DNA from 3 places in the Caballeronia sp. AZ10_KS36 genome. Region 2 is predicted to be linked to each of the others. Evidence: predicted binding sites of a transcription regulator. Region 2 holds the regulator's gene; each other region holds the start of a gene.
What was found. Region 2 encodes HrcA, which represses chaperone genes, less so after heat shock. Its sites were predicted from a motif close to TTAGCACTCNNNNNNNNNGAGTGCTAA; they were not measured.
Positions count from the first base shown of each region.

Region 1: groES (co-chaperone GroES) is a predicted target of HrcA. The motif match lies at 3,660-3,686, and genes of this name have one in related genera.
Region 3: rpoH (RNA polymerase sigma factor RpoH) is a predicted target of HrcA. The motif match lies at 3,232-3,258, and genes of this name have one in related genera.

Region 1 covers NZ_JALQDQ010000018.1:434,377-440,419, forward strand. The annotation lists gene NCR35_RS12185 (hydroxymethylpyrimidine/phosphomethylpyrimidine kinase) at 1-129, shown strand, start outside; gene NCR35_RS12190 (DUF72 domain-containing protein) at 212-994, shown strand; gene NCR35_RS12195 (hypothetical protein) at 1,038-1,466, shown strand; gene groL (chaperonin GroEL) at 1,570-3,210, opposite strand; gene groES (co-chaperone GroES) at 3,288-3,581, opposite strand; gene NCR35_RS12210 (type II 3-dehydroquinate dehydratase) at 3,955-4,401, opposite strand; gene NCR35_RS12215 (MFS transporter) at 4,406-5,689, opposite strand; gene NCR35_RS12220 (IclR family transcriptional regulator) at 5,878-6,043, shown strand, end outside.
Region 2 covers NZ_JALQDQ010000002.1:72,491-78,533, forward strand. The annotation lists gene recN (DNA repair protein RecN) at 1-386, opposite strand, end outside; gene NCR35_RS03360 (NAD kinase) at 422-1,315, opposite strand; gene hrcA (heat-inducible transcriptional repressor HrcA) at 1,502-2,518, shown strand; gene hemH (ferrochelatase) at 2,647-3,714, shown strand; gene NCR35_RS03375 (RNA-binding S4 domain-containing protein) at 3,740-4,147, shown strand; gene NCR35_RS03380 (hypothetical protein) at 4,119-4,280, opposite strand; gene grpE (nucleotide exchange factor GrpE) at 4,643-5,245, shown strand; gene NCR35_RS03390 (thioredoxin family protein) at 5,265-5,660, shown strand; gene dnaK (molecular chaperone DnaK) at 5,840-6,043, shown strand, end outside.
Region 3 covers NZ_JALQDQ010000001.1:536,031-542,073, forward strand. The annotation lists gene ptsP (phosphoenolpyruvate--protein phosphotransferase) at 1-239, shown strand, start outside; gene nagE (N-acetylglucosamine-specific PTS transporter subunit IIBC) at 312-2,093, shown strand; gene rpoH (RNA polymerase sigma factor RpoH) at 2,232-3,167, opposite strand; gene NCR35_RS02570 (acyloxyacyl hydrolase) at 3,522-4,088, shown strand; gene NCR35_RS02575 (nuclear transport factor 2 family protein) at 4,134-4,517, shown strand; gene leuA (2-isopropylmalate synthase) at 4,547-6,043, opposite strand, start outside.

The sequences.
Region 1 (6,043 bases), on a different contig from region 2:
CGTCCGGGCATGGGCGCGTATCTGCCGGATCGCTTTTTCTGGGCGCGCTCGAACGATGCGGACGACGAAACCGACGCCGCGTCCTTGCCGGACGATTCGGCCGGATTGCCCGGAGAAGCCCGGCACTAGACGAAATCGCGCGCCGACGATGCAGTGAACGAAGCGACACGAACGGAGTTCGGAGACCAACGAAGGGAGGCTTTGCGAGCGCATGCCGTATCGATTGCCCCATTTGCACAAGCCCGGCCCGCAAGGCGCCATCCGCGTCGGCTGCGCGGGCTGGGCGCTTTCGAGTTCGGTCCAGTCCAGCTTTCCCGACGAAGGCACGCATCTCGAACGCTACGCACGCGTGCTGACGTGCGTCGAAATCAACTCGAGCTTCTATAAGCCGCATCGCGAGCAGACGTACGAAAGGTGGGCGCAAAGCGTGCCCGACTCGTTTCGCTTTTCGGTGAAGCTGCCCAAGGCGATCACGCACGACGCGCGGCTCGCCGACACGAACGCCCTCATCGACGAATTTCTGGCTGCCGCCGGCAAACTGGGCGACAAGCTCGGCTGCTGGCTCGCGCAACTGCCGCCGAGCCTCGCCTTCGAACACGATCTGGCCGATGCCTTCTTCAAGGCGCTGCGCGAGCGCACCAAGCTGCCGGTCGCGTGCGAGGCGCGTAATCCGAGCTGGTTCACCAAAGAGGCGGCGGCGCTTCTGAAAGCGCATCACATCGCGTATGTGGACGCCGACCCGATTCCGGACGACTGCGAAATCAAGCATCGGGCGGACGCGTCGCTCGTCTACGTGCGGCTGCACGGCTCGCCGGATCTCTACAAGTCTTCGTACGACTTCCCGTACCTCGACGATCTCGCGCGCACGCTGCAAACCCGCGCGAAAAAGACGCCCGAGGTGTGGTGCATCTTCGACAACACCACGCTCGGCCACGCGCAGCCTAACGCGCTGCATGTGATGGAGCGTCTGCATCTTCATCATCGGAAGGCGTAGCGCCCTTCCGCTTCTGCTCATTGCTTCCGAAGGAGATTCGCTGATGCACAAGCCGGCACGACGCTTCGCTCGCCTCATTCGAGCCACGATGCTCGCCACGATTGTCTCGGCGGCGCTGCCCGTCCATGCGCAGGATGCATCGCCGCCGCCCGCCACGCCTGCGGGCGATGGCACGTTCCTGCTGACCATCTTCCTCAAGCACGACGAGTCCAAGCCGCTGCCGAAGATCAACCAGCAATTGAAGGAACAAGGCTACTTCAAGACGTTTCCGCCGCCGGGCGTGGAAGTGGTGTCGTGGTACGTGATGATGGGCATCGGGCAAGTGGTGACCTTGCGCGTGCCGGCGGACAGGCTGCGGGAAGTGAATCGCGCGATCGAGACGACCGCGTGGGGCGGATATCACACGGAGTTCTACCCGACCTACGACTACAAGGCCGCCGCGCAAAAGCTGCGCGACGAGATGAACAAATAGCTTCTCGATGGGCGAAAAAAAACCTGCATCGCTGCAGGTTTTTTTCTGGCATGGCGCGAGCCCCTTGCGAGACTCGCACCGATGTAATCGGGCCGAAGCCGTCTTACATGTCCATGCCCATGCCGCCCATGCCGCCGGGCATGCCGCCAGGCATCGGAGCATCTTCCTTCGGCAGTTCGGCGACGGCTGCGTCGGTCGTCAGCAGCAGGCCTGCCACCGATGCCGCGTTTTGCAGCGCCGTGCGCGTCACCTTGGTCGGGTCGACGACACCGGCTTCCACCAGGTCACCGTACTCGCCGGTTGCCGCGTTGTAGCCGTAGTTGCCCGAACCTTGAGCAACAGCCGCCACCACGACCGAGGCTTCTTCGCCGCCGTTCGTGACGATCTGGCGCAGCGGCTCTTCCATTGCACGCAGGACGATCTTGATACCTGCGTCCTGGTCGGCGTTAGCGCCCTTCAGGCCGTCGATTGCACGGCGTGCACGGATCAGCGCGACGCCGCCGCCAGCCACGATGCCTTCTTCCACTGCTGCGCGCGTTGCGTGCAGAGCGTCTTCGACACGTGCCTTCTTTTCCTTCATTTCGACTTCGGTCGCAGCGCCGACCTTGATGACTGCCACGCCGCCGGCCAGCTTGGCCACGCGCTCTTGCAGCTTTTCACGGTCGTAGTCCGACGTCGCTTCTTCGATCTGCTTGCGCACTTGCTTCACGCGAGCTTCGATGTTCACGGCTTCGCCGGCGCCGTCGATGATCGTCGTGTTTTCCTTGCCCACTTCGATGCGCTTGGCTTGACCCAGCTCTTGCAGCGTCGCCTTTTCCAGCGTCAGGCCGGTTTCTTCCGCGATGACTTGACCGCCGGTCAGGATCGCGATGTCTTCCAGCATGGCCTTGCGACGGTCGCCGAAGCCCGGAGCCTTCACGGCAACGGTCTTCAGGATGCCGCGGATGTTGTTGACGACGAGCGTTGCCAGAGCTTCGCCTTCGACGTCTTCAGCGATGATCAAGAGCGGACGGCCAGCCTTCGCGACTTGTTCCAGCACCGGCAGCAGATCGCGGATGTTGGAAACCTTCTTGTCGTGCAGCAGCACGAACGGGTTTTCCAGAACGGCGACTTGCTTGTCCGGGTTGTTGATGAAGTACGGCGACAGGTAGCCGCGGTCGAACTGCATGCCTTCCACGACGTCCAGCTCGTCTTGCAGCGACTTGCCGTCTTCGACGGTGATCACGCCTTCCTTGCCGACCTTGTCCATGGCTTCAGCGATGCGCTCGCCGATGGACGTGTCGCTGTTCGCCGAGATCGAGCCGACTTGCGCGATTTCCTTGTTCGTCGTGCAGGGCTTGCTGATCTTGCGCAGTTCTTCGATTGCTGCGGCGACGGCCTTGTCGATGCCGCGCTTCAGGTCCATCGGGTTCATGCCCGATGCGACGTACTTCATGCCTTCGCGAACGATGGACTGTGCGAGCACGGTAGCGGTCGTGGTGCCGTCACCTGCGTTGTCGCTGGTCTTGGAAGCGACTTCCTTGACCATTTGCGCGCCCATGTTCTGGAGCTTGTCCTTCAGTTCGATTTCCTTCGCGACCGAGACGCCGTCCTTGGTGACCGTCGGGCCGCCGAACGAACGCTCGAGCACGACATTGCGGCCCTTCGGACCCAGCGTGACCTTGACCGCGTTGGCCAGAATGTTCACGCCTTCGACCATCTTGGCGCGTGCGGAATCGCCGAAAGTGACTTCTTTAGCTGCCATATCCAGACTCCTTGATTCGATTCAGTGTGCCGGCTCGCCGCCCTTTCGGCGCGAAGCCCGGCTTACAGGAAGAATGCTTACTTGTTGACCAGAACGGCCATGATGTCTTCTTCGCGCATGACGAGCAGTTCCTGCCCGTCGACCTTGACGGTCTGGCCGGCGTATTTGCCGAAGAGCACGCGGTCGCCCACCTTCACGTCGAGGGCGTTTTGCGTGCCCTTGTCATCGCGCTTGCCCGGGCCGACGGCCAGGACTTCGCCTTGATCCGGCTTTTCTGCCGCTGCTTCCGGGATCACGATGCCCGATGCGGTCTTGGTTTCCTGGTCCAGACGTTTGACGATGACGCGATCGTGCAAAGGACGAAGGTTCATACACACTCCTCTCTTGAATGAGACTGAAAACGCGGGAAAGCCCGTCCTTTGGGCAGCGCCCGCCGGACGGAAATCTTGTTAGCACTCTCGTGCAGTGAGTGCCAATTATATGGACCGGATTTGACAATTTCAAGGAGGGAGCGGAACGGGGTCGAGATTCCCGTGGCTTTGAGGAGTTACTTGCGATCAGTGCGGCGAACGCACGGACGAGCCGATGCCGCGGTTTCGGCTGCCGTCCGCGCAAATGTCGAGTCACGATCGACGGGAGGGTAAACCCGGGGTATTGATAAGCACCGTCCACTTGCCTGCCGCGCATCCCGGGGGAAGCGAAGTCCGCGCCGAGACAGCTTGCTCGCCAGACCGAGCGACACGTTCAGCTCGGATTGCCCCAAAGATCGTCGACCGCGCGGATCGCCAGCAAGTAGCCGTTCGCGCCCGCCCCGCAGATCACCGCAGTAGCCGCCACCGAGATTGTCGAGTGACGGTATTCCTCCGAGCGCCGGTGAATGTTCGTTATGTGCACTTCCACGACCGGGCGGCTAATCAGCTTGACCGCGTCGAGCACCGGAATCCGCCCGAACGAGAAGCCGGCCGGGTTGATGACGAGCGCCGCGTCGTGCAGGAAGGCTTCCTGAGTCCAGTCGATCAACTGGCTCTCGCTGTTGGTCTGACGGAACACGCAATCCAGCTTCAGTTCTTCAGCGAGCGCAAGACAGTTCTTTTCGATGTCCTTCAGCGTCGTATGTCCGTAAAGGTGCGGCTCGCGCGCGCCCAGCATGTTCAGGTTGGAGCCGTTGAGAATGTAGAGTTTGCGAGTCATGGTTTCAGTGTGTGGCGCTACGTTCGAAGGCGGTGTCTCTGGTTTCCCGCGACGTCGCGATCATGAGGAAGGAGAGCAGATTCAACGAGCCGCAGACCGCCACGATCGCCCAAGGCGAACCATGGAAGGCATTGAGCAGCGCGACGGCGACGATCGGCATCGGTCCGCCGGTGAGCAGATTGGCCCCCGAGTAAGACAGAGCGGAGCCCGTGTAGCGCGCTTCGGTCGGGAACGATTCGGCGAACCACACTGGCTGAATGCCGCTTTGAAACTGCGTGAAGCCCAGGAAGGCGCCCATCACGGCCATCGTCAACGCGACCGAGTGCTGGTTGAGGATCGGAAAGTAGATGAGGCAGCAGACCAGCGTGCAGAACGAGCCGATCATCAGCGCGCGCTTGCGTCCGATCCGGTCGCTCAGATAGCCACCGGCCAGCGCGCCCGCGATGGCACAGACGTTCGCCACCATCAGCAGCATGAAGCCGGTCTGCTTGGGCACGCCGAGGTTCTTCGTGAGATAGCTGAGCGAGAACACCACGATCAGATAGAAGAGCGCCGCCGGGCCGCAGAAGAACAGCGTCAGGCGAAGCGCGGTCCGCCAGTGGAACCTGAAGACGATGCCGAGCGGGTTGGCCGAACGCGCGCCTTCGCCCTTCTTTTTGAGCGCCTCGAAGGCCGGCGTTTCGCTCACCTTCATGCGGATATAGATGCCGAGCAGCACGAGCACGAAGCTGGCGAGGAAAGGAATCCTCCATCCGAACGATTCGAAGTCATCGGCCGAAAGCAGCGCGGAAAGTGCGAACAGCGCGAAATTCGCGAGGATCTGGCTGAGCGGCGAACAGATGCCGAGCAGGCCCGAATACAGCCCGCGCTTGTTCGCGGATGCGTGTTCGACCGCCATCAGTTGCGCGCCGGTCGATTCGCCGCCGAGCGCGAAACCCTGAACGATGCGCAGCGAAACCAGCAAGGTCGGCGCGAGAATGCCGACTTGCTGATACGTGGGCAGCAAGCCCATCAGAAACGACGAGGCGCCCATCACCGAAACGGTGACCAGCATCAGATTACGGCGTCCCCAGCGGTCGCCGAGCATGCCGCAGAGCACCGCGCCGAGCGGACGGGCGGCGAGTCCGGCCCAGAAACTCGCCAGCGACGCCAGAAGCGAGGCGGTCGGGTCGAGCGACGGGAAGAAGAGCTTCGGGAAGATCGTGGCCGCGACCACGCCGTACAGCGCGAAGTCGAACCATTCCAGCGCCGTGCCCACAGTGGCGCCCGCCACTGCGCGACGCGCCATCAGATGAGCCTGCGGCGAGCGCTCGCTCGCAGCCGAGTTCGGGTCAGCGGTAACTGCCATGGGTGTCTCCTGAATATTTTCGTGTCTATGCCGTGCGCTTCTCGCGACGAACAGGTGTTATTGTTTGCGCTGCGAAAGCCCGGCGTTCCGCACCGGAACTGCATTTCACATCACAAAACCGACGAGCGATGTCGCTGAAGAACGGCCTGAGAGTGCTGGATTTCCTCGCGTCGCAAGGCGAGGGTGCGGGACTCGTCGAGATCGCCGATGCGCTCGGCATGCCGCGCAGCTCGTGTCATCGCGTGCTGACCGAACTCGTCGAGAGCGGCTATGTGCGGCAACTGACCGAGCACA
Region 2 (6,043 bases):
TGGCCGTGAATATCCACGAGCATTTCGCCGACTTCGCGCAATTGCGTGAGCGTCGCCGGCGTGCCGTTGATGAATGCGCGCGAGCGGCCGCTCGAATCGATCACGCGGCGCAGCATCACCGTGTCGCCGTCTTGCGAGAGCGCGTGCTCGTCGAGCCAGCGAATCACCTGGGCGTGCGTGCCGAACTCGGCGGTGATGTCCGCGCGCGGCTCGCCGGTGCGCACGACGCTGGCATCGGCGCGCGCGCCGAGCGTGAGCGCGAGGGCGTCGATCAGGATCGACTTGCCCGCGCCGGTTTCACCCGAAAAAACCGTGAAGCCCGAATCGAATTCGATGTCGAGGGCGGCGACGATGACGAAGTCTCGAATGGAGAGATGACGGAGCATGGACGCTTCGGGAAGGGTTCGGCAAAGATGTGCGGTCAGACAGACGAGTCCTGCGAGGGATGCTCGTTCCAGTGCAGTTTCTTGCGCAGCGTGGCGTACGTGCTGTAGCCGACCGGATGCAGCACCGGCACGGTATGCCGGGAGCGCCGCACCTCGATGGCGTCGTTCAGTTCGACGGCGGTGAACGACTGCATGTCGAAGTTCACGTTCACGTCGCGCCCGCCGATGATCTGAATGGTGACCTTCGAGTCGTCCGGCAGCACGATCGGACGATTCGAAAGCGAGTGCGGGGCGATCGGCACGAGCACGAAGCCTTGCAGTTGCGGATGCAGAATGGGCCCGGCGGAAGAGAGCGCGTACGCCGTGGAGCCGGTCGGCGTCGCGACGATCAGGCCGTCGGAGCGCTGGTTGTACATGAAGTGGCCGTCCACCGACACGCGCAGTTCCGCCATGCCCGAGAAGCCGCTGCGATTCACGACCACGTCGTTGAACGCGAGCGCGTGGTAAATGGGCTTGTCGTTGCGGACGATTCGCGCTTCCAGCAGGCTGCGCTCCTCGCGCTCGAACTGCCCGGCGAGCATTTGCGGCACGCGTTCGTGCATTTCCTTGAGAGGAATGTCCGTGATGAAGCCGAGCCGCCCGTGATTCACGCCGATGAGCGGCGTTCTGTACGGCGCGAGTTGACGACCCACGCCGAGCATGGTGCCGTCGCCGCCGAGAACGACGGCCACATCCGCCCGCGCGCCGATCTCCGCGATGGACAGCGCGGGATAGTCGGTCACGCCGACATCCTTCGCGGTGCCGGCTTCGAACACCACGTCGAAGCCCTGGTTCGCAATGTGCTCCGCGAGCGATCGCAACGGCGCCTCGATGCCGGGTGTGTTGGTTCGCCCGACAAGGGCGACCGTCTTGAATTGGCCAATTTCCATGCCGGCATTACACCATAGGTCGAAGGCGAAAAGAACCGGGGCCGCGCGGTCTCTGACGCGTCCGGTTTGTCGCTAGAATGGAGCGGACATTGAACGATCGGCGCGCCGCCGAACGCGGCCCGGAACGGCGCGGGCCCGCGGCGGCAGCCGTCGCCGCGCTTTGACACGTTGCGTTAAAATTTGCCCATGCTAGACCCACGTGCACAAACCCTCCTGAAAACGTTGATCGAGCGTTACATCGCCGAAGGTCAGCCGGTCGGTTCGCGCACGTTATCACGTCACTCCGGCCTGGAACTGAGTCCCGCCACCATCCGCAACGTGATGTCGGACCTCGAGGACCTCGGCCTCGTCGCCAGTCCGCATACGTCCGCGGGGCGCATTCCCACGCCGCGCGGCTATCGCCTGTTCGTCGACACCATGCTCACGGTCGAAGCCCCGCAGGACGAGGCGATGACCACGGCCGTCAAGACCCGCCTGCAAGGCGAGGAGCCGCAGAAGATCGTCGCGGCGGCGGCGAGCGTGCTGTCCAGTCTGTCCTCGTTCGCAGGCGTGATCCTCACGCCGCGCCGCAGCCACATGTTCAAGCAGATCGAGTTCATGCGGCTGTCGGACAAGCGCATTCTGCTCATCATCGTGACGCCGGAAGGCGACGTGCAGAACCGCATGATGGCCACGCAGCGCGACTACTCGCCCTCGCAACTCACGGAAGCCTCCAATTACATCAACGCGCATTTCGCGGGCCTGTCCTTCGACGAAGTGCGCCGCCGGCTGCGCGAGGAAATCGACCAGTTGCGCGGCGACATGACGACGCTGATGCAAGCGGCGGTCGTCGCGAGCACGGCCGAGACCGATCCCGGCGAGACCGTTCTGATTTCCGGCGAGCGCAACCTGCTCGAAGTCGCGGACCTTTCGTCCGACATGGCGCGGCTGCGCAAACTCTTCGACCTCTTCGACCAAAAGACGAGCCTCCTGCAATTGCTGGATGTATCGAGTCACGCACAGGGCGTGCAGATTTTCATCGGCGGGGAATCGAATCTCGTGCCGATCGAGGAGATGAGCGTCGTGACCGCGCCGTACGAAGTGAACGGCAAGATCGTCGGCACGCTCGGCGTGATCGGCCCGACGCGCATGGCCTACAACCGCGTGATTCCCATCGTCGATATCACGGCGCGCCTGCTGTCGATGTCGCTCAGCCAGCAATAGCGCCCCTTTGCGGGCATAATGCCGCGCCGCCAGATGCGCCGCCACTAGGCCGTTCGGCCGATGCAGCGTGCTGGAGCGCGCCGCTATAATGGCCGTCACCTTTCGATGACTTTCGGCCGCCTTGCCCTATGCGTTTCGACCTCGAGTTGCCCTCGCAGCCCAGCGCCTCGCATCGCGTCGCGGTGCTGCTGATCAATCTCGGCACGCCGGACGCGCCCACGCCGCGAGCAGTGCGCAAATATCTCGCGCAGTTTCTGAGCGATCCGCGCGTCGTCGAGATTCCGTCGTTCATCTGGCAAATCATTCTGCGCGGCATCATCCTGCCGTTTCGCGGGCGCGCATCGGCCAAGAAATACGCGCAGGTGTGGATGCCCGAAGGCTCGCCGTTACGCGTCTATACGGAGCGGCAGGTCGAAGGCTTGCGGCGGCTTTTTGCGGCGAACGATTATCACGTTATCGTCGATTACGCGATGCGCTACGGCACGCCGGGCATCGGCGCCATGCTCAACCAGCTGAAGCTGGAAGGCGCCGATCGCATTCTGCTCGTGCCCATGTATCCGCAGTATTCGTCGTCGACCACGGCCACCGCTTTCGATGACGCCTTTACCGCGCTCAAGCGCGTGCGCAATCAGCCGGAGATCCGCACCATTCGCCATTACGCGGACCATCCGGCGTATATCGCGGCGCTCGCCGAGCAGGTGCGTGACTACTGGCGGCTGCACGGCCAGCCGGACTTCGCCTCGGGCGACAAGCTCGTGCTGAGTTTTCACGGCGTGCCCAAGCGGACCATGGACCTCGGCGACCCGTACCACGACCAATGCCAGTCGACCGGCTCGCTGCTCGCCTCCGCGCTGGGACTCACGCCGGTGGAATGCCGCGTGACGTTCCAGTCGCGCTTCGGCCGCGCGGAGTGGCTGCAGCCGTACACCGCGCCGACGCTCGCGGAACTGGGCGCGGCCGGCGTGAAGCGCGTGGACGTGTTCTGCCCCGGCTTCACGGCGGACTGCCTCGAAACCATCGAGGAAATCGGCATCGAAGTACGCGACGAGTTTCTGCAGGCGGGCGGCAAGGAGTTCCATCGCATTGCCTGCCTGAACGCGTCGCCTGCGTGGATCAAGGCGTTAGGCGAGATCGCGGCACAACATCTGCAAGGATGGCCTGTACAGGCCACGCAACCGGTGACGGTGGCGGCCTGAAACCGCTCATCGCACGAGAATCACCATGAATCACAAGATCACGACGGAACCGGGCGCGCGCCTGCGCATCGACAAATGGCTGTGGGCCGCGCGTTTCTTCAAGACGCGCTCGCTCGCGAGCGACGCAGTGGAGAAAGGCCGCGTGAGGATCGGCGGCGCGAACGTGAAGCCGTCGAAGGACGTGCGCGTGGGCGATATCGTCGAGATCGATATCGAGCGGATCGTGTGGCAGGTGCAGGTGCTTGGCCTGTGCGACGTGCGCGGCCCCGCGCCGGTCGCGCAGACGCTCTACGCCGAGACGGACGAAGGCCGGACCAAGCGGCTGGCGGAAGCGGAACGGCGCAAGACTTTTCGCGAGCCGGCCGCCGGCATGCAGGGCAGGCCGACGAAGCGCGACCGCCGCATCATCGACAGATTTTCAGGTTCGGATTGAAGAATTCTTCGACCGTCGCGTGAACGCCGCCGTACTCGGTGGTGCGGGCGGTCAGGGCGCCGGACATGCAGATGGTCGTGGTCCCCGCGACGAGTACCAGGGCGACCACCGCGATGGCTAAGGTCAGTTTCATGGTACCCCCGGGAAGCGGGAACGGCGGCTGGACGGCCGCGCGAGAATCAGGAAATTGGCGACGCTTAAGCGGTTTGTAGCAATCGTAGGATTAGGGTTAACGTGCGTCCTGCGGTGCTTGATCGAAGTGTAGGTGAGCCGCTGCATTCCCTCAATCTCAATTTACGCGATGCGGCGAAACGTCCGTTACCGCTTATTGTGCGCGCGGCCGTACTGGCACACTGGCGTTCAATTTTGATCTGACAAAGCCTTGAAAACTTTTCCGCTGCCCCAATTTCGGCAGCTAGCGCGAGGAAGCGCGCCGGCCGTCGATGGCCGGCGGCATTCCCGATCCATCCAATCACGGTAATGACACTCAGCGACATGGAAAACACGCAAGAGAATTCAGCGAGCCAGAACCCCACGCCCGCCGACGAAAACGCGCGCCAGGCCGCCGACTCCAATCAGGCAGCAACGCAGGCCGCCTCGGCAGAGGGCGCCGCTGCGCCGGAAGCCGCCGCGAACAGCACGAACGCCACCGAAACCGCACTGGCCGAAGCGCAAGCCCGCGTGGCCGCGCTGCAGGAAGAGTTCCTGCGGGCGAAGGCGGAAACGGAAAACGTACGCCGCCGCGGCCAGGAAGATGTGGCGAAGGCGCACAAGTTCGCCATCGAAAGCTTCGCCGAAAATCTGCTGCCGGTGCTCGACAGCCTCGAAGCCGCGCTGGCGGATCAGTCCACCGATCTCGCCAAGGTGCGCGAAGGCGTCGAACTGACGCTGCGCCAGTTGACCGGCGCGCTGGAAAAGGGCCGCGTCGTCGCACTGAATCCGGTCGGCGAGAAGTTCGACCCGCATCGTCATCAGGCCATCTCCATGGTGCCGGCGGATCAGGAGCCGAACACCATCGTTGCAGTGCTGCAGAAGGGCTACATCATCGCCGACCGCGTGCTGCGTCCGGCGCTCGTCACCGTCGCTGCGCCGAAGTAAGCCCGCGAGGTTCGCGATCATGGCCAACGTGCCCGTCGATTCGACCGCTTTCTCCGTCTTCGACATGCAGGAACTGGACGCCGCCGGCTTCGACGCCGGCCTGGCTTCGGCGGGCGACGAACTGGCCGTCGTGTTCTTCTGGGGCCTCGACTGCTTCAACTGCGAGATCGCGAAGAAAGCGATGCTCGCCCAGCCCGACGCCATTCGGGCGCTCGGACTGAAGTGGTTTCACAGCAATGTGTACGAGCATCGCGAGCTAGGCCGCCGGTTCATGTTGCACGGCGTGCCGACGTGGTTCTTCTTTCACCGCGGCAAGCGGCTCGGCCGCGCGACCGGCTGGCACGGTCTCGCGCAGTTCGAGGCGGCGGTCGCGGCGGCGCGCGAGAAAATCCGCGCGGCGGCAGCAAAGGAATGACGCGAGCCGGAGCGCGAAAAGTTATAGACCGCATTGCATTCAGGGTCTTGAAAACGAAACCGGCGCTCTTATCTTGCGTACAGGTATGAATTTTGGGCGTTCGGCCCGTTGAATCGGCCGCAAAAGCCGGCGTTCCCCGGCCGCAGCGCCAAAGCGATCAAAGCTAGGAGAGTATAAAAATGGGCAAAATCATCGGCATCGACCTCGGCACCACGAACTCGTGCGTGGCGCTGATGGAAGGCAATCAGGTCAAGGTCATCGAGAACTCGGAAGGCGCGCGCACCACGCCGTCGATCATCGCGTACATGGATGACAACGAGATCCTCGTCGGCGCGCCTGCCAAGCGTCAGTCGGTCACGAATCCGCGCAACACGCTGTACGCA
Region 3 (6,043 bases), on a different contig from region 2:
AGCACGGCAAATGGATCGGCGTGTGCGGCGCGCTCGGCGGCGATCCGCTCGCGGTGCCGCTGCTCGTGGGCCTGGGCGTGACGGAACTGTCGGTCGATCCGTCCGCGGTGCCGGGCATCAAGGCCCGCGTGCGCGATCTCGATTACCAGCTTTGCCGTCAGCGCGCGGAAGACGTGCTCGCGCTCGAATCGGCGCAGGCAGTAAGAGCGGCCAGCCGCGAAATCTGGCCGCAGGACTAAACGCTTGATGCTTCTTTCCTAGCCACAACCCGAGCAGCAACGACAAGACCTATATCTTTTGGAGAACCCCCGATGGACGCTAACCCGTTTGCAAAGATGCAGCGCCTAGGCCGCGCCCTGATGCTGCCGATTGCCGTTTTACCGGTGGCCGGCCTGCTTTTGCGTCTAGGCCAGCCCGATGTCTTCAACATCAAGATGATCGCCGACGCGGGCGACGCCATCTTCTCGAATCTGCCGCTTCTGTTTGCAATCGGCGTGGCGGTGGGCTTCGCGAAGGACAACAACGGCACGGCGGGTCTCGCCGGCGCGATCGGCTATCTGATCGAAACGGCCGTGATGAAGGACATCAACGACAAGCTCAACATGGGCGTGCTGTCGGGGATCATCGCGGGTATGCTCGCGGGGTACATGTACAACCGCTTCAAGGACATCAAGCTGCCCGAATATCTGGCGTTCTTCGGCGGCAAGCGGTTCGTGCCGATCGTGACAGGCGTCACGTGTCTGTTCATCGGCATCGTGCTGGGCTTCGTCTGGCAGCCGGTGCAGTCCGGCATCGACACGGCCGGCAACTGGCTGACGACGGCCGGCGCGCTCGGCACGTTCGTGTTCGGCGTGCTGAACCGCATTCTGCTCGCGACGGGTCTGCATCACATCATCAACTCGCTCGCGTGGTTCGTGTTCGGGTCGTTCACGCCGCCCGGCGGCGGCGCGGTGGTGCACGGCGACCTGCATCGCTTCTTCGCGGGCGACCAAACGGCGGGCGGCTTCATGACCGGCTTCTTCCCGATCATGATGTTCGGCTTGCCGGCGGCGTGTCTCGCGATGTTTCACGAAGCACCGAAGGAGCGCCGCGCGGTCGTCGGCGGCCTGCTGTTCTCGATGGCGCTGACCGCGTTCCTGACGGGCGTGACCGAGCCGATCGAATACAGCTTCATGTTCCTCGCGCCGGTGCTCTACGGCATCCACGCGGTGCTGACGGGCCTGTCGCTCGCCATTTGCTCGGCGCTCGGCATCCACCTCGGCTTCACGTTCTCGGCGGGCGCGATCGACTACGTGCTGAACTACGGCCTGTCGCAGCGCGGCTGGCTCGCGATTCCGATCGGCCTCGTGTACGGCATCGTGTATTACGGCCTGTTCCGCTTCTTCATCCGCAAGTTCAACATGGCGACGCCGGGCCGCGAGCCGGCCACGACGGACGCGCAAACCGATGCCACGCCGGTCGGCGGCTATGTGCCGGGCGACGTCGCGCCGGCCGCAGCGAGCACGCGCGCCACGAAGTACATCGCGGCGCTGGGCGGCGCATCGAACCTGACGCTCGTCGATGCCTGCACGACGCGCCTGCGTCTGTCGGTAGTGGATACGGACGCTGTGTCGGAACCGCAGTTGAAGACCATCGGCGCGCGTGGCGTGCTGAAGCGCGGCAAGACGAACGTGCAGGTCATCATCGGACCGGAAGCGGACCTGATCGCCGATGAGATTCGCGGCGAACTCGAACACTCGTCGACGCGCGGCGCGACGCCGGCTTCGTCGGCTCCCGCGCAGTCCGCAGTTTCGACGGCAGGCGTGGCCGATCAGACGGCGGGTCCGCTCGATCCGGACCCGCTGCGCTGGCTCGCGGTGTTCGGCGGCGCGACCAACGTCGTTTCGCTGGATGCCGTGGCGCAAACGCGCCTTCGCGTGGTCGTGCGCGATCCGTCGTCGGTGGATCGTCAGCGTCTGTCGCAGCTGGATGTCGCGTGGGTGTCGGCGGACACGTTCCATATTGTCGTCGGCTCGGCAGCGCAGCGGTACGCGGCGCAGATGGCCGCGCGTCTCGCGGGCAACGGTGGCGGCGCAGCGCCCATGCCGGCCTGATGCGGTAAGCGGTTAGTCGTAGAAACGGCGCCTTCGGGCGCCGTTCTTGTTTTCAAACGCACTGCGCACGCAAACAAAAACCCCGCTGTCTTTCGACAGCGGGGTTCGGACACGCTTGGCTTCCGTTCTGCCGCGGCGTTACGCGTAGTCGTGCAGCGCGGTGCGCATCTTCTTCATGGCGCTCGCCTCGATCTGGCGAATGCGCTCCGCCGACACGCCGAACTCGTCGGCCAGTTCGTGCAGCGTCTTGCCGCCCGATCCGTCGTCCTGCACGTCGAGCCAGCGCGCCTTGATGATGCGGCGGCTGCGCTCGTCGAGCGATTCCAGCGCCGTCGAAAGGCCGTCGCTTTGCAGCTTGTCGAACTGGCGCGCGGCGATCACGTTCGTCGGCTCGTTGTGCGAGTCCGCGAGATAGGCGATCGGCGCGAAGGCTTCTTCGCCGTCTTCCACCTGACCTTCCAGCGCGACGTCGCCGCCCGAAAGGCGCGTTTCCATCTCCGCGACCTCTTCGCGCTTGACGTTCAACTCGCTTGCGAGGCCGTTGATCTCGTCCGGCGTGAACGCTGCGTGGCCGGTCTTATGGCTGCGCAGGTTGAAGAACAGCTTGCGCTGCGCCTTGGTCGTCGCGACTTTCACCATGCGCCAGTTACGCAGGATGTACTCGTGGATCTCCGCCTTGATCCAGTGCATGGCGTACGACACGAGGCGCACGTTTTGCTCCGGATCGAAGCGCTTCACCGCCTTCATCAGACCGATGTTGCCTTCCTGAATCAGGTCTGCGTGCGGCAGGCCGTAGCCCAGATAGTTGCGGGCAATCGACACGACGAGACGCAGGTGCGACAGCACGAGCTGCCGCGCGGCGTTCAGGTTGCCGTGCTCGCGAAATTCGGTGGCGTACTGACGTTCCTCTGCCGGCGACAGCATCGGAATACGGTTCACTGCTTGTATGTAGGAATCGATGTTGCCGATCTGACCGGTCAGCATCGACGACTGTGCGTACGTCAGCGCGCCTGCCGAAGATGCCTTGGCAGGTGCCGAGCCTACAACATTCGGAAGGGTCATCGCATTGGTCACGCTCATAAGCTCCTTGTCAACAATTGCCTGCGGCCGCAACGGCGGCAGCAGGCCAGTCACGATATTAGCACTCCGTCCAACTGAGTGCTAAGTGTTAGAGGGAAACGACGTGTGGGAGTTCCCACAAAACTATCGACTTTGTGGGTTTGATAGGCGCCCGGCCTCAGCGATTGAGCTGAAGTTACCGAAAGCAAAGCGTTAGATCGAACTAATTACCGTGCAGGAGCGTCAGCGCAACGGATTATTCAATCAAAGCGGCAAGATACGCTGGATTGTGCAAATATGTGACAGCCGAAATACAATGCGCCGACCACCGCTCGGCGGGACGTAACACTACCCATACATGGGGCGCTCATGCAGAAAAACAAGGTTCTCTGGCGCAGGTTGTTGTCTCACGGCGCCATCGCGGTCTCGCTCGGCCTTGCATCGGCGGCAGCGCATGCCGACCGGTTCGGGCTACAGATAGCGGGCGGCGTCGCCAACCATGATTTCAAGAAAGCCGATGTCGGCATTGTCTGGGACCCGAACCTGACGTGGTGGGAAATCGGCGGTTTTCATTTCACGCTGCTCGGCGAGGGACACGTCGCGTACTGGCACACGAAGGAAAGCAACTCGGTTAATCCGAACGTCTGGGAGTTCGGCGTGACACCGGTTCTGCGTTTCGTGAAAAGCTCGGGCTACATCCGGCCGTTCGTGGAGGCGGGCATCGGCGTCCGGCTGATCTCGCACGCCCGGATCACGGAAGACTACACGCTCTCCACCGGCTTCCAGTTCGCCGATATGGTCGGCGTGGGCGCGATCTTCGGCGAGAAGCAGAACTATCAGGCCGGCTTTCGCTTCCAGCATCTCTCGAACGCGAGTATCAAAGAGCCGAATCCTGGTATAAATTTCAGCCAGCTATATCTGCAATACAACTTCTGACGGGGCGCCGGCGCATCGGTTCCCCGGCGCAAGGGGAACGGACAGATGCCGGCAAAAACCTTTGAGGCCATCCGCGGCCTGGAGCGCGACCGCTTTCGGGCGATGGTCGAGGGCGACGGCGCCGCGCTCGAAGCACTGCTGGCCGAGAACGTCAGCTATGTCCACACCAACGGCAAGCGCGAGACGAAGCGTCAGTTCATCGACGCGATCACGGCCGGGCGCCGCCGCTATCGCCAGATCGAGATCCAGACGCAGGACGTCGTCTTGGCCGGTCCCGAGACTTGCCTGGTGTCGGGCCGCGCGCTCGTCGAAATGGAAGCGAAGAACGGCGCGCTGCTTTTTCCCATCGCCTATACGGCGATTCACGTGCAAACCGGCGGCCAGTGGCAACTGCTCGCGCTTCAGGCGACGCGCGTGGCGCTGGAATAGCGCGCCGCCGGCCGCGCCCTCGGACGCCCTTAGGCTTCCACCGCCTCGTCCTCGCGCACCTTCCGCGCGATTCCCTTCGAGCGATTCACCGCGCTCACGACCGCATCGACGACCGCGAGCGCCGGATTCGCGTGCACCGCGACGCCGAAGCGCATCGGTTCGTCGGCAACGCGGCAGCCCACGAAGACGGCGGTCTCGCCGTTCGCCGTGACCGTCGATTCGAACCAGCTCACGCTCGCGCCGACGTCCAGAGTCGCGGCGACCGCCTGCGCGTAATCTTCCTCGCTTGCAGCGCTCGAAGCCGACGGCACCGCAACGTTTCGCCCGAAGACGGAAACCGCCGCCGCATCCACGCGCGATACCGGCCCGCCCGCGTCGAAATACTCGCGCCTGAAGAGCGCGCAGATGGCGTCGCCGCTGACTTCCTCGCCCGATTCGTCCGCCACCGCCTGCACCGCATGACTGAACTCGATCTGCACGCGGCGCGGCGGCGTGAAGCCGAGGCCGCGTTCAAGCAGATAGGTCGCGCCGCCTTTGCCCGACTGGCTGTTCACGCGAATCACGGCGTCGTAGCTGCGGCCGAGATCGGCCGGATCGATCGGCAAATAGGGCACTTCCCACGGCGTGCCGGGCACGCGCTGCGCAAAGCCCTTGCGGATCGCGTCCTGATGCGACCCGGAAAACGCGGTGAACACGAGGTCGCCCGCGTAAGGATGGCGCGGATGCACCGGAAGCTGATTGCAGCGTTCGACCACGCGCCGCACCGCGTCGATGTCCGAGAAGTCCAGGCCGGGATCGATGCCCTGCGTGTACAGATTGAGCGCGAGCGTGACGAGATCGACGTTGCCGGTGCGCTCGCCGTTGCCGAAGAGACAGCCTTCGACGCGATCCGCGCCCGCGAGCAGCGCAAGTTCCGCCGCCGCGACCGCCGTGCCGCGATCATTGTGCGGATGCACCGAGAGCACGATGCTGTCGCGAAAACCCATGTTGCGGTCCATCCATTCGACCTGATCGGCGAACACGTTGGGCGTGGCGCATTCGACCGTCGCCGGCAGATTGACGATCATCTTGTCGTCCGGCGTCGGACGCCAGATTTGCGCCACGGCATCGCACACTTCGCGCGCGAACGACAGCTCCGTCATGCTGAACGTCTCGGGCGAATACTGGTAGATCCAGTGCGTGCCCGGCCGCGCCGCCGCGCATTCCTTGATGATGCGCGTGCCCTCGACCGCCAGCGCCTTCACTTCTTCCTTCGACTGATTGAACACGATGCGCCGAAACGACGGCGCGATCGCGTTGTAGAGATGCACGATGACCTTGCTCGCGCCCTCGACCGCTTCGAACGTGCGCTCGATCAGTTCGCGGCGAGATTGCACGAGCACTTCGATGGTGACGTCGTCGGGAATGCGCTTTTCGTCGATCAGCTTGCGCACGAAGTCGAAATCGGTCTGCGACGCCGACGGGAATCCCACCTCGATCTCCTTGAAACCCGTTGCCACCAGCATCTCGAAGAATTCGAGCTTCGC